Regions from separate parts of the Rhodococcus sp. NPDC060086 genome, predicted to be linked through region 1. Evidence: riboswitches for the same ligand, from Rfam matches in the RefSeq annotation. Region 1 holds a riboswitch; the other holds the start of a gene.

Region 1 (7,084 bases):
GCGGCTCATCTGATCGAGATTCTCGATCGAGTGCTTGTTCGGCATGTCGCCGCTACTCATGACCTTGCTCCGATCCACAGTGCAGCGCCGACAACTGCGACGATGCCGACAGCGAACATCGTGGGACCTTCAGCGCCGGGCCCGAAGCCTCCGAGACCGTATCCGCCCGGATCCTGTGTCTCGCTGGCAGACTTGATGTACGCGATGATGTCTTGCTTCTCCTCGAGCGTCAGCTGACGATCGGAGAACTTCGGCATGTTCTGCGGCCCGGTGAGCATGGCGGTGTAGATCTGCTGCTCGTTGGCCGGATCGAGATTGGGGGCGAACTTGCCGGACGAAAGTGCTCCACCACGGCCGGTGAAGTTGTGGCACGAAGCGCAGTTCTGACGGAACAGTTCGCTACCGCGTCCGATGTCGTTTCCGCGAAGCGAGGACTGGGCGATCTCCCCGTTCTCGTCGCGGATGACCGTCGGTCCACCACCGTTGGCCTGGATGTATGCGCCGAGGGCGTCGGTCTGAGCGGCGTTGAACTTCGGGTCCTTACGCACGGCCTGGGCCTCGTTGCGTGCGGCAGGCATACGACCGGAGGACACCTGGAAGTAGACCGCTGCCTCGCCCACGCCGATCAGCGTGGGGCCGCGGTCCTCGATGCCCTGCAGGTTGACACCGTGGCAGGTGATGCAGGAGGTCTCGTAGAGCTGCTGTCCCTCACGGATCAGCGCGCTCTGGTCGTCCTGCGCAGTGGCCACCTGCGGATCAGGTGTCAGCGCTGAAGCAAGGAAGCCTGCGCTCAGGAGGCCGAGGGCAAGCACCAGGGTGCCGGTGACGCGGCGCCTGAGCTTGCGCTGACGGCGGGACGTGGCAGCAGTGGCTGCCGAGGATCGACCGGGCATGTCGTCACCCTCGGGTGCGAGAGGTGGGGATGAACTCATCTGTATCCCTTATATGTAAGTCGGGACTGACTGGACGTCAGGGGGCTGCCTAAGCGTTCAGCTGGCTAACGGATGAAATAGATCGTGGCAAACAGTGCGATCCACACGATGTCGACGAAGTGCCAGTAGTACGACACGACGATGGCGGCGGTGGCCTGCGCGGGAGTGAACTTACTGACCTTGGTACGGAACAGAAGGAACACGAATGCGATGAGTCCACCGATCACGTGCAGGCCGTGGAAGCCTGTGGTGATGAAGAACACCGAGCCGTACACGCTGCTCGCGATAGTGGTGCCGTCCTGGACCAGGACGATGTACTCGTAACCCTGACCGAGCACGAAGAAAGTGCCCATGCCGAGGGTGATGAGGTACCACCGTCGCAGACCGAAGACGTCGCCGCGTTCGGCAGCGAACACACCCAGCTGGCAGGTGAAGGAGGACGCGATCAGCACCGAGGTGATCGGTACCGCTACCCACAGGTTCAAATGGGTGGGCGGCGGAGGCCACATACCCTCGGGCGCCTGTGCCCGTGCCACGAAATACATGGCGAAGAGCCCTGCGAAAAACATGAGCTCACTGGACAACCACACGATGGTGCCGACGCTGACCAGGTTGGGCCGGTTCAACGAGTGCACGCGCTGTGTGATTGCAGATCCTGAAGTCCCTACTGCGCTCGTCACGCTGGCTAGTATGACCCGTCGTAGTAAGTGATGGGCAATCGGGGCCGAAATCGGCGCGTCTCTACTGCCCCCGGGGAGGTAAATGCCGAGTTCCCGGCTACGAGGCGAGCCAGATGTGGCGGATGTGAGGGTGGCGGGATGAGTGAACAATCGGGGCTGTTGGGAAGAATTCGCGGTTTCCTGACGCGGCGAGCATCCGAGCCTCTCGACGCCACCCGGCCGGATCTCGTGATCGTCGTCGAATCGTTCGACGACGCGGAGGCGTGCTCCACCGCGCTCGACCGCGGTGCGCAGAGCACACCCCGATGGATCGAATCCGACGATGCGGTCCTACGACACCATCTGGAGCTGCCCGCGGCGGGGGTCGAGGAGGCTCTCGCACTGGCCGGGCAGGACGGATACACCGCCGCTGCGCCGCATGCTCCTGCCTCAGTACCTTCGGAGTCTGCTGCTGCAGACGCAGAGAGCCGGGTCTCGCTGATCCTGCTGCGGGTCCAGACACTCGATGCGATGCACTGCGCCCAGGAGAAGTCGCGGATGGCCTCGCTCGCGCAACGTCTCGGTGGGAACGCCCTCGGTTGGGATGCACTCCAGCCGCAGTGACGCGGCCTGCAGTCGCACGACGACGCCTGGCTAAGCTTTCCCGGCGGAGGGCACAACAGTGCCCCGACAGTGAGTCGGATGTGGCGAAGGGTGGGTGCGATGAACGCGAGGCAGGCGGCGGATGAGGTGGTTGCCAGCTGGCCCGCAGTACTCGGATCTCTGACCGCAGGTCGTGATCTGACCCGACCCGAGGCCGTCTGGGCCATGGACGAGATCTTCTCCGACAACGCGACCCCTGCTCAGATCGCGGCGTTCGGCGTCGCGCTGAAGATGAAGGGCGAAACGCCCGAGGAGTTGCGGGCCCTCGCCGACACGATGCTCGGCTACGCAAACCTCGTGCCAGTGGACGACGACACCGTCGACATCGTCGGAACCGGCGGCGACCGCGCCAACACGGTGAACATCTCCACGATGGCGTCGTTGGTGGTGGCAGCAGCAGGTATCCGGGTGGCCAAGCACGGCAACCGTGCCGCCTCGTCGAAGAGCGGCGGTGCCGACGTGCTCGAGGAACTCGGGGTGCATATCGACCTCGGACCGGAGCAGGTTGCACGCTCGCTCGAGGAAGCAGGCATCGGATTCTGCTTCGCGCCGGTGTATCACCCGGCACTGCGCTTCGCTGCTGCCCCGCGCAAGCAGATCGGTATCCCGACAGTGTTCAACGTGCTCGGTCCGCTCACCAACCCCGCGCGTCCCCGCGCCGGACTGATCGGGTGCGCCTTCGAGTCGTTGGTTCCGACCATTGCGGGTGTGCTCGCGCAGCGCGGCAATTCGGCGTTGGTCGTTCGTGGCGACGACGGTCTCGACGAATTGACCACGTCGACGACATCGACCGTGTATCTCGTCCGCGGAGGTTCGGTCGAGGTACAGGCGCTCGACCCCACCAGGCTGGGGATCGCGCGGGTCCCGCTCGAAGCGCTCCGAGGCGGTGACGCCGCCGAGAATGCGGTGATCGCGCGGGCGTGCCTCGCCGGCGAAACCGGACCGGTCCGTGATGCAGTGCTTCTGAATGCCGCAGGGGCGATCGCCGCGTTCCGGGGCGTCGACGATGGACTCGAGGATGCACTCGCCGCCGGACTCGAGGTGGCTGCGACCGCAATCGACAGCGGTGCCGCTGCGAAGGTGCTCGAGAAGTGGGCTGCCGTGACGACGCGGCTCGGTGCCGAAGTTCAGCGCTGACCCTGCGGCAGTGACCTACAGGTGGTGCCCACCCGAATCGGGCGGGCACCACCTGAGTCGTATGTAGTCGTGTGTACGTATTCGTGGGTGGTCAGCTCCCTATGGAGAAGCCCGCCTCGATGTCGTCGCTCGAATACGACTGGAACGCGATGTGTGTGACGGTCTTGCTCACCCCGTCGACCTTGTTGATGCCCCGCGTGACCACCTCGGCGATCTGCTCGTGGTCGCGGACACGCACCACCGCCACGAGATCCACGTCCCCGGCGCACGAATACACCGTGTCGACCCCGGCGAGGTCGGCCACCGCTCGGGCGGTCTCCGGGATGCGGTGGGCGTCGGCATCGATCAGAACGATGGCATTGATCATCGGGACTCCTTGTCTGTAACTCCGGTGACGCAGGTCTTCCTCCGGTGACGATCAGCCTATGCGGTGGCCGTCCGGTTCCGGGACCGCCCCGGACGCATCGCGTGCCTCGCGGGCAAGGTCGGCCCAGTCACTCCAGCGGCCCGCACCGGCGATGGGTTCGGACCACCCGTGGGAGGTCCGGACGATGCGCACTCCTTCGGAGTCCAGCCACCGTGTGATCAGTCCTGTCTCTTCCTGGGGTGCACCGCGCAGCGGGCCGGGTCCGGGCAGTACCGTTTCCGCGCCCGCCGTGATCGCGTCGACGACCGGCATGGGGCGAACACCTCGCTCCGCGACCCCGGCCGCTGCGAGCCTGCCGGCACGCACCACGGCGAACTCCCAGCCTCCTTGCGCGCGAGGACGCGCCGCGACCAGCTCGTCGACGGCGGCGAGTGCCGCGAGGCGCTGCGTCCGTCGTAGAGCGCGGACCGCGTCGGCGGTGCGATCGCGGAGTCGGGCCGCATTCTCGAACAGCTCCTTGCCTGCCAGCTCGTCGATACGCTCCTGCGCCCGCGTCAGTACCGAGGAGTCGTGGCCGTGGAGTAGGTCGCGTGCCTTCCGGACTTGAACGGAGTACTCGTCGGGGCTCTGCGGGCCGAAGGACGCTGCCGAACAGGCTCCGACCGCATCGGGCAGGCAGCCGTCGCCGTGGCGCCCGGAGCGGCCGATCCGGCGGGTACACGTGCGCAGCCCACAGAACTCGGCGAGGGTGGCGGCGACCGCGGCGGCTGCGTTCCGGGTGGAGAAGGGGCCGAGTGCGTCGGTCGAGGGGGTGCGTGAGAGCGCCGCACGCGGGAAGGGCTCGTCGGTGAGTGTGATCCACCATCCGCGAGTGGGGTATTTCGAACGACGGTTGTACGGGGGAGTGTGGGCGGCGATCAGCCGTAGTTCGCGGACACCGGCCTCGAGCCCGTGGGCGCATTCGACGTGGTCGATGCGGGTGGTCAGCGCGACCATCTCGCGGAGCCTCGGTCGGGTCTCCGAACCTGTGAAGTAGTTGCGGACGCGGCGACGCAGATCCACGGCCGTGCCGATGTAGAGAGCCTCGTCCGACGGGCCCCGGAACAGGTACACGCCGGGGCGGTGCGGCAGGTGTGCGGCCAGGGTGCGTTTGGCGCGTTGTTCGGCTGTGACGGCGGGGATGTAGTCGCGCAATTCGGTGAGGCTGTGGACCCCCTGGTTCCCCACCCGCTCGATGAGTGCATGGAGGACCTCGACGGTCGCACGTGCGTCGTCGAGTGCGCGGTGTGTGGGCTGCGTCGACACGCTGAACAATTCTGCGAGCGCAGAGAGCTTCACCGACGGCGCCTCGTCGCGGCCGAGAACTCGCCGCGCCAGTTTGACGGTGCAGACGACGGGGAATCGGGGCCACGCCACGTCGCACCGGACTGCTGCCGCGCGGAGGAAGCCGGTGTCGAACCCCGCGTTGTGCGCGACGAGAACCGAGCCGGCCGCGAATTCGAGGAATGCCGGGAGGACCTCCTCGATACGAGGGGCCTGATAGACCATGGCGGTGGTGATGCCGGTGAGGCGGACGATCTCGGGTGGTATCGACCGGCCCGGGTCGACGAGGGTCGCGAACTCGCCGAGTACCTCACCGCTGCACACCTTGACCGCACCGATCTCGGTGATGGCGTCGTCGCCGGAGCGTCCCCCCGTGGTCTCGAGATCGACCACGACGAAGGTGGTGTCGCGTAGGGGAGTATCCAGTTCGTCGAAGCTGAGCTGAACACCGTGGCCGGTGTCGGAACCGATAGGGGACGACGTCATGCGCATGAGCGTAGGAACGGCCTCCGACACACCGCCGATCCGGACTTTCCGCCCTCGCTGAGACGAGGATCACACAAGACCCGATCGTCGGACCCCGGGAGGTGTCGGGCGGGATGCCTCCCGGGCGCGGGAGGGGCAGTTCCGTGGTGCGTTCGGGTCGCTGCGCCGACGGCGTGGAGGGAGCCGAATCGCCACCGTGAACTGGGGTGGGTTACAGCGGTGTGCAATGGGCGGTGCACGCTCTCGGGGTTTAGGACGAGCGGTCCGGGGTACCTGCCCTCAGTGCCGTTATCGGCCTGTTATCAAATCATGGCGGAGCTGGTCCCAAAGTTCCTGAAACGGACTTAAGTCGCATTCTGCGCACGTTCGGGTTGGTCTCGGCGATGCAGTTTCGTAACCTTCCTGAGACCAAGCGGAATTGTTGGTCCGGCCCACTCCCGAGGGTCGGAGCCGCTCGGTAACCGCCTAATCGGCCGCTCGTCATCGAGCGTCCGAGCCGGGGACCCACACGCGTTACTTGGGGTGAATCCCCTCCACCGCACTCGCGGAGAGGGGTAGGGCTGATCTTCCGGCCCGAATCCGTCAGCTAACTCGGTCGGCGGGTGAACGGAAGAATTGGAGAACAACCCCTCGTGGTCTCGCAGAACAACAAGCGCACCGTGCGTCGCGCACTCGTCGCCGGAGCTCTCGCGCTCGGTGCAATCACCGTCACCGCCGGTCCGGCGATGGCAGAGCCCGTCACCATCCCCGGTGTCGGCACCTTCGACCTTCCCGCCGGCGTGACCCTGCCGCCGGAGGTCACCAACCTCATCCCGCCTGCCCCGGAAGCCGCTCCCGCTGCGCCCTTCACTGCGCCGTTCAGCTCGGTCGGCCAGCGCGCCGCCGACGCCGCGCTCAGCAAGGTCGGGTCCCCGTACGTCTACGGTGCAACCGGACCGAGCGCGTTCGACTGCTCCGGTCTCGTGCAGTGGGCGTACCAGCAGGTGGGTCTGAGCGTTCCTCGCACCAGCTATCAGCAGGCTTCTGCAGGCCAGTCCGTGTCGGTCGGTGCGCTGCAGCCCGGTGATGTCGTCTCCTTCTACGGGGGCAGCCACACCGGCATCTACATCGGCAACGGCAACATCGTGCATGCCTCGACCTCGAGCCAGCCGGTGAAGGTCGCTCCGCTCGACTCGATGCCTGTGGACGGCGCCCGCCGCTTCTGATCGACGAGCAGTGTCCGTGAGGGTGGATCGGTGACGCACCGGTCCACCCTCACGTCATTGCGGGACCGAGCAGGTGGCGGTGGAACTGCCGGTAACGAACAGTCGAGCGCTACCCGCGGGTAGACACGAAGCTATGCGGTTCCGTAACCTGATCGAGATCTTTGCGAAAGGAAGACAAGCCTCGTGTTCTCCGCCTCCCGCAGACGGGCCGTTCGCACCGCTCTCGCCGCATGTGTACTTCTCATCCTGGGTCTCACGGCCTCGCCCGCAGTGGCCGATCCCATCGGCGAGAGTCCCACCGCCAAACTCGAA
Region 2 (7,084 bases), on a different contig from region 1:
CACCGTCGAACCACCGCTGCGTTGCGTCGAGCCTGCCTTCGAGGCTCATCACCTGCTTGCGACCGAGCCCGATCTCACCGGCTGTCTCGTCGACGTCGGGATCGCCCGAGGCGGTGTATCCCGGCACGAGCCGCTCGTCGTCGGGTGCGGAGGCCAGCAGATCGCCCGGCCCCAGGTCGCCGGGGCGGATCCGCTCGTTCCACGGCACCCATGCCGGTGCGACCAGCGATTCGGGGCCCGGCAGCAATACCAGTTCGCTCACGGTGACGTGATCGGATTCGGGTGCGGCCGCCACCACGACCGCCCACTGCCAACCGTGATACCCGGCCAGGTCGGCTGCGAAGCGGTGGGTAGCCGCGCATTCGTCGTCGGCGGTGACGCCCAGATAGGCGCCGACGACGCCCTCTCCGAGCTCGTTCAGGGCAGCCCGGGCGACCTCCACGGCCTCAGCGAGCACCGATCGGACAGCCGGATCCACCGAAGGTTCCGTTCCGGGGGCAACGGCAGAAGATGCAACGCTCACGAGCACCATTGTGCCGGACAGATGCCCCGGCGTGGCGCCCGGCCATGAGAAGACACCTGAGACGACCGTGAAGAAACAGAAGTCGACACCGGGAAGATGGACTCATGAAGCGTCGACCGGCCACCTTCGCGCTCGCCCTCGCCCTCCTGACCGCGGGCTGCAGCGACACCGTCGTCACCGAACCCGGGCCACCGGCCGACGAACTCCGCGTCGAGATCGTCGCGGAGCATCCACATGATCCGGGGGCGTTCACCCAGGGTCTCGAACTCGACGGCGGTGACCTGTTCGAGGGCACCGGGCGCGAGGGGTCGTCGTGGGTGTCGGCCCGCCCGCTCGACACACTCACCGAGCGCACCCAGGTGCCACTTCCCGACGACATGTTCGGCGAGGGCATCACCGTCGCCGATGGGGTGGTGTGGCAGCTCACATGGAAGGACGGGGTGGCGTTCGTCCGCGACCGCGACAGTCTCGCAGAGCTGCGGCGTGTCGACTTCGACGGTGAGGGCTGGGGCCTGTGCGACCAGCCCGAGCGTCTGGTGATGAGCGACGGCTCCGCGGAGCTGACGTTCCGCGACCGCGACACCTTCGCCGAACTGGGGCGGGTCACGGTGCATCGCGACGGTCGTGCGGTGTCGAATCTGAACGAGCTCGAATGCACCGACGACGGTGCCGTGTACGCGAATGTGTGGAAGACCGAGGAGATCGTGCGGATCGACCCCGAGTCCGGCCGGGTGGGCGCGACGATCGACGCGTCGGCACTGCTCGACAGACTCGCCGAGACGGATCGGAACAATATCGACGTCATGAACGGGATCGCCCACATCCCAGGTACGGACCGTTTCCTCGTGACCGGCAAGTTGTGGCCGACGCTGTTCGAAGTTCGCTTCGTACCGTGACCCGCGCTGCGAGCGACCCGACTGCACAACGGGTGCGCGGTGGTGAAGAATCGAAGCGTGACCGAACCGGAAGAGCGACCTGCCGATAGGGCGGACGATCGTGCCCCGGGCTCTCGGCATCCGGGGTACAGCAACTATCCGCCGCCGCGCCGCGTCTCTGCGCGCCGGACACCGTTGCCACCGTTGCATCCGATAGACGAGCCGCAGCACCCACGCCCTGAAGGCGCCGACAAACGCACGGCTGCGAACAAGGGCGCCGGGCCGTCGAAGGATTCCTCCGACGCGAAGGACGACCGGTCGGGTGGCAACAGCCGGTCCAGTGACAACAGGGGGCCCCACGCGCCGCGGATGCCCCGCAAACTCACCGTGACGCGGGTCGCGGCGTTCCGCAGCCGCGAGCTCACCCACAAGGGCATCGCGACCTTCCGCCGCGCCGCGACCGCCGACGGCGCCGACAAGTCCGGTCTGACGGCGCTGACCTACGCGACCATGGCGAACTTCGCCGCCGACGCCGCGATGGCGGTGGCATTGGCGAACACCCTGTTCTTCTCGGCAGCGACCGGCGAGGACAAGACGAAGGTCGCGTTGTATCTGCTCATCACGATCGCGCCGTTCGCCGTCATCGCTCCGTTGATCGGCCCGCTCCTGGACCGGCTCCAGCACGGGCGGCGGCTCGCGCTGGCGACGTCGTTCGGGTTGCGGACCGTCCTCGCCGTCGTCTTGATCTTCAACTTCGACAGCTGGGCGTTGTATCCCGCTGCGCTGGCGATGATGGTGCTCAGTAAATCGTTCGCGGTCCTCAAGTCCGCGGTCACGCCGAGGGTGCTGCCACCCGAGATAGACCTGGTACGGGTCAACTCCAGACTCACCGTGTTCGGCCTGGTCGGAGGCACACTCGGCTTCGGCGCGATAGCCGGTGCCGCGGCGTGGGCGTTCAACTCTGCCGGGGCACTGTGGCTGTGTGCCGGGATCACCGTGTTCGGTGCGTACCTGAGCATGCGGATACCGGCATGGGTCGAGGTCACCGAAGGTGAGGTTCCCGCGACGCTGTCGTACCGCGGGCCCGAGGCGCGCACCGACGTGCTCGACACCAGGACCGAGGTGATCTCCGCCAACGGCAAGAGCCGGCAGCCACTCGGTCGCACTGTGGTCACCGGACTGTGGGGCAATGGCACCATCCGTGTGCTCACCGGCTTCCTCACCTTGTTCATCGCGTTCGTGGCGAAGAGCGCCACCGAACAGTCCCCGCTCATGCAGGCCGCGATGCTCGGTTTCGTCGGTGCTGCCGCGGCGATCGGAAACTTCGCGGGCAACGCGACCGGCGCACGGATGGCGTTGGGTCGTCCCGCACTGATCGTCGTGCGATGTGCGGCCGCCGTGGTTGTGGTCGCCGCGATCGTCGCGGCGACGGACAATGTGGTCGCCGCCGCCTTGGCCGCGTTGATCGCTGCCTGCGCGAGTGCCCTGGCGAAGGTGTCGCTCGACGCATCGCTGCAGCAGGATCTCCCCGAGGAATCCATCGCATCGGGATTCGGCCGGTCGGAAACCGTCCTTCAGCTGAGTTGGGTGCTGGGCGGCGCCATGGGAGTTCTGCTTCCGACCGAGCTGTGGATCGGTTTCTCGGTCGTGACGGTGGTGCTGGTACTCGGGTTCACCCAGACCCTGCTCACTTACCGTGGAAAGACGTTGCTGCCCGGCCTGGGCGGCAGGAGGCCCGAGCATGCCTCCACCGAAACTGCCGACGAGCGCGGAGCGCGCCCGGACGGGCAGCCGACACGAAATGGGAGCCGATGAATCTGCAAGCCCGGACGAAGAAGGCGATCGCGCTGATCGCGGTAGTCCTGGTGGTGGTCGCTGTGGGTATCGGCGCGGTGATCTGGAAGCTCGTCGACTCGGCCGAGCCGCGGCTGCCCGAGATCACCGCCTTCGGCGACGGCACCTCGGTCACGGTGCCTCCGACGCAGCACTGCAACGTCAACCTCGAGGACTGCGTCGAGAATCCGATCACCCAGCTCTCCGTCCGCGCCGGATATCCCCTGCAGTTGTCGCTGCCGTCGGCGATCTCCGATGCGCCGTGGCGTCTGATCGCGGTGTACGGCGATCTCGAGACGGGCCAGACGTTCCTCGACGGCATCATGGTCGATCCGGGGCAGCAGCGCGCGATCACCGTGCCGAGCGATCCGTCGCTGCAGTTGCTCGGTGTGGAGGTTCAGCTGCCCTCCGCTGTGGTGGACGAGGCCGGCGAGCCGATCGCTCACGCCGTGTGGGCAGTCCAGACGTTCTGAGAGCGCTGCTTCGAGGGCCGAAAGATGCCGAATGCCGTATCCGAACGAATCGGATACGGCATTCGGCGTTCGGGTCGCGGTCGTCCGTCTCAGTGGTCGAGCTCGCGGGCGACGGCGCGCATGACCTCGGAGATCCGCTGCCCGGCCTTGCGGTCCGGGTAGCGACCACGCCGCAGGTCGGGCTGGATCGCAACTTCGAGCAGCTTGATCATGTCCTCGACCATGCCGTGCAGTTCGTCGGGTGAGCGTCGTTCACGTGCCGGTGCTTCACGTCGTCCGCCCTGCTGCCGCAGCGTCGGCTGCTCGAGCAACTCGACCTTGAGCGCCTGGGGCCCACGACGACCGACGGCCATCCCGAATTCGACGCGCTGGCCCGCTTTGAGGTTCTCGACGCCATCCGGGAGTGCCGATGCGCGGACGTAGACGTCCTCGCCTTCGTCCTGAGACAGGAAGCCGAAGCCCTTCTCGACGTCGTACCATTTCACCTTGCCGGTCGGCACCGCGCTCACCTGCTCCTCGACGGCCGTGCCCGAGGGCACGATGTGGACATGCAAAACAACGCGCCCCAACCCTCACCGAGCGGGACGCGCATACGCGTTGAGTGTACCTCGGCGCACATACCGCCCCCGACGGCCGGCGACTACCGTAGTCGTCGTGGGTAACTCTTCTTCCGATTCCGTTCGTGCGTCCGGCAAGGGTCTGTTCAATGCCGCCATCGTGTGCTTCGCGGTGGGCATCGTGGCAGTGGTGGCGATCTTCCTGACTCCGATCCTCACCGACGGCAAGCCGGGTCTCGTCCTGTTTCTCCTCACTCTCGCGTGGCCGCTCGGCTTCGCGTTGGCCATCGCGTTCGCCCTGCAGTCGGGTCGGCGCTCGAAGGGCGGTAACGGTTCATGAGGGTTGTTCTCAACATCATCTGGCTGGTCTTCGGCGGTTTGTGGCTGGCGCTCGGATACTTCCTCGCGGGCATCATCTGCTGCATCCTCATCATCACGATTCCGTTCGGTATCGCCTCGTTCCGTATCGGCGTCTATGCGCTGTGGCCGTTCGGGAAGACAACTGTCGACAAGCCGACTGCGGGGGCCGGCTCGATGATCGGGAATGTGATCTGGATCGTGATCGCCGGCATCTGGCTGGCCCTCGGACACATCGCGACAGCGATCGCCATGGCCATCACGATCATCGGCATTCCGCTCGCGATCGCGAACCTGAAAATGATCCCGATCTCTCTGATGCCACTCGGGAAAGACATCGTTCCCGTCGATGCACGCCCGACGTACATGTGACCTTTATCACATAACGAGCTGATAACAGCACGGGTTCGAAACGGGTTTCGGAGGCTACTCGCGCGACTACCAGCGAGTTCGCTCCGGAATAGCCCCAGTACAGCCTCGAAACCCCATCCGGTCGTGCGTTACCAATTGGTGACACTCGTCCACCGGACCGTTACCGTCGTCATCGGTCGGACCGCCTGGTCCAACCAACCCGGGCCCGCCGCGCCAAATTCCTGTCCCGCGGAAACCCGGTTATCCCGACAAACGATCCACGAGGGACAGGAAACGGGGGACCCAACCGGTCTCCCTCGGAAGCACCCCGGCCCCGCCGGGACGCTTCCCCGGAGGCCCGGCCCGCCGCTCACGCGAAAGGCCTCGGGGTGAAGCCGGAACGCTCGATGAGCGCAACGGCCGGACTACCTCTTCAGTCCGAACCCGACAGCTGACCTCGTAGGCGCGTGCGGAGAGGAAACGGAACCGACATGAGCGGACGCCATCGCAAGCCTTCCAACACCGGCCGGACTGTCGCGAAGTTCGCGCTGACCGGCGCCGTCCTCGGCGTGACGGGTGTCGCCTTCAGCGGCACCGCCGCCGCCGCGCCCGACTCCGACTGGGACCGCCTCGCACAGTGCGAGTCCGGCGGAAACTGGGCCATCGCCACCGGCAACGGCTACCACGGTGGCCTGCAGTTCTCGCCGAGCACCTGGAACGCCTACGGCGGTCAGGAATACGCAGCCACCGCCAACCAGGCCAGCCGCGACCAGCAGATCGCCGTCGCCGAGCGCGTCCTTGCCGGCCAGGGCTGGGGCGCATGGCCGTCCTGCTCCTCGAGCCTCGGCCTGTCCAGCTCCCCGACGCAGCGTGAGGCCCCCGGCGCTCCCGCTCAGTCCACCCCCGCGCCGGTCACCGAGAACCGCCAGATCCCGCAGCTTTCCGAGGTTCCGGCACTGCCCGCCGAGGCCCAGGGCATCATCGACGGCTTCGAACAGGGCGTCGACGCACTGCAGTCCGCCGGTATCGCGCTCGACCCGGCCGTCCTCGACGCAGTCCGCGCAGTTCTGCCCCAGTAGGCAACACTCAGCAGTACCAGCAAAGAACCCCGCACCGGATTCGGTGCGGGGTTCTTCGTTGTCGGGGAGCCTGACGACCGAGGAAGACTCGGTGTCGAGGAACTCAGCGGTTGATGACGGTGCGCGGGTGCGTGTAGGGAAGCTCCTCCGCCGGGACGGGGAACACGGCGTCCTCGCCGTACGGGGAGAGCGGACCCGAACGCGTCGACGACAGTTCGGTGACCGCATGGTCGCCATCTGCCAACTCCGGCCATCCGCGATCGACGTAGAGGTTCTTCGATTTGTCAGCCATGACGCTCATTTTGGCAGGTGAGTTCGTCTTAGGCCATCTCAGGTCTCTAATCTGGATCTGATGACACCCGCCACGCCCGCCCCCGACGCCGCATCGGACTCGCTCGCCCAGTGGCTGTCCGATCGCCGCGACACGGAACTCGTCGCTCTCCTGCGCTCGAGACCCGACCTGGTGGTGCCCCCACCCGCGACGATGAGCGTGCTCGCGAATCGCGCACGCCAACGCGCTTCGGTGTTCCGCGCAGCGAACGACTTCACCACCGCGGAGTTCGGGATCATCGAGGCACTCGCGCGGCTCGGGGCCGTCGACGACGGGGTGCCGAGGAAAACTCTCGTCGACGATCTGCGAGGGCGGATCACCGCCAAGTCCGTCGATCGGATTCTCGACCGTCTGCGCTCCGTCCTGCTGGTGTGGGACACCTCCGACGGCCTGCGTCTCGTCGCAGCCGCCGTCGAGGCCGTGCCGTGGAGGGTCGGACGCACACCCGAAACGGACGCGTTCACCCGCGAAGAGCTCGAAGTGGTCCTCGCCGAACTCGAGCCCTCGCAACGCAGCATTCTCGACACCCTGGCGCGGACGTCGCCCATCGGGCGCACCCGCGACGCCGCGCCCGGCTCCGACGAGAACCGACCCGTACAGAAGCTCCTGGCATCCGGGTTGCTCACCCGCATCGACGACGAGACGGTCGAACTTCCCCACCGGGTCGGGCAGGCATTGCGCGGCGAAGCACCGTTCGATCCGGCA

Evidence for each region. Region 1 has a riboswitch for cyclic di-AMP ahead of ACFWB0_RS22310 (C40 family peptidase). Riboswitches for the same ligand answer to the same signal wherever they lie in the genome.
Region 2: another riboswitch for cyclic di-AMP. It lies ahead of ACFWB0_RS04210 (transglycosylase family protein); the one in region 1 lies ahead of ACFWB0_RS22310 (C40 family peptidase).

The regions. Positions count from the first base shown of each region.
Region 1 covers NZ_JBHWWZ010000056.1:4,210-11,293, forward strand. Annotated here, with positions in the region: gene ACFWB0_RS22275 (ubiquinol-cytochrome c reductase iron-sulfur subunit) at 1-60, opposite strand, end outside; gene ACFWB0_RS22280 (c-type cytochrome) at 57-893, opposite strand; gene ACFWB0_RS22285 (heme-copper oxidase subunit III) at 998-1,612, opposite strand; gene ACFWB0_RS22290 (hypothetical protein) at 1,751-2,215, shown strand; gene trpD (anthranilate phosphoribosyltransferase) at 2,315-3,391, shown strand; gene ACFWB0_RS22300 (Lrp/AsnC family transcriptional regulator) at 3,483-3,758, opposite strand; gene ACFWB0_RS22305 (DEDD exonuclease domain-containing protein) at 3,810-5,567, opposite strand; cyclic di-AMP (ydaO/yuaA leader) riboswitch at 6,020-6,184, shown strand; gene ACFWB0_RS22310 (C40 family peptidase) at 6,200-6,772, shown strand; gene ACFWB0_RS22315 (C40 family peptidase) at 6,956-7,084, shown strand, end outside.
Region 2 covers NZ_JBHWWZ010000004.1:53,563-60,646, reverse strand. Annotated here, with positions in the region: gene ACFWB0_RS04245 (DUF3027 domain-containing protein) at 1-532, opposite strand, end outside; gene ACFWB0_RS04240 (glutaminyl-peptide cyclotransferase) at 628-1,419, shown strand; gene ACFWB0_RS04235 (MFS transporter) at 1,477-3,213, shown strand; gene ACFWB0_RS04230 (DUF2771 domain-containing protein) at 3,210-3,704, shown strand; gene ACFWB0_RS04225 (cold-shock protein) at 3,794-4,204, opposite strand; gene ACFWB0_RS04220 (hypothetical protein) at 4,359-4,601, shown strand; gene ACFWB0_RS04215 (YccF domain-containing protein) at 4,598-4,990, shown strand; cyclic di-AMP (ydaO/yuaA leader) riboswitch at 5,208-5,451, shown strand; gene ACFWB0_RS04210 (transglycosylase family protein) at 5,461-6,048, shown strand; gene ACFWB0_RS04205 (hypothetical protein) at 6,152-6,340, opposite strand; gene ACFWB0_RS04200 (helicase-associated domain-containing protein) at 6,401-7,084, shown strand, end outside.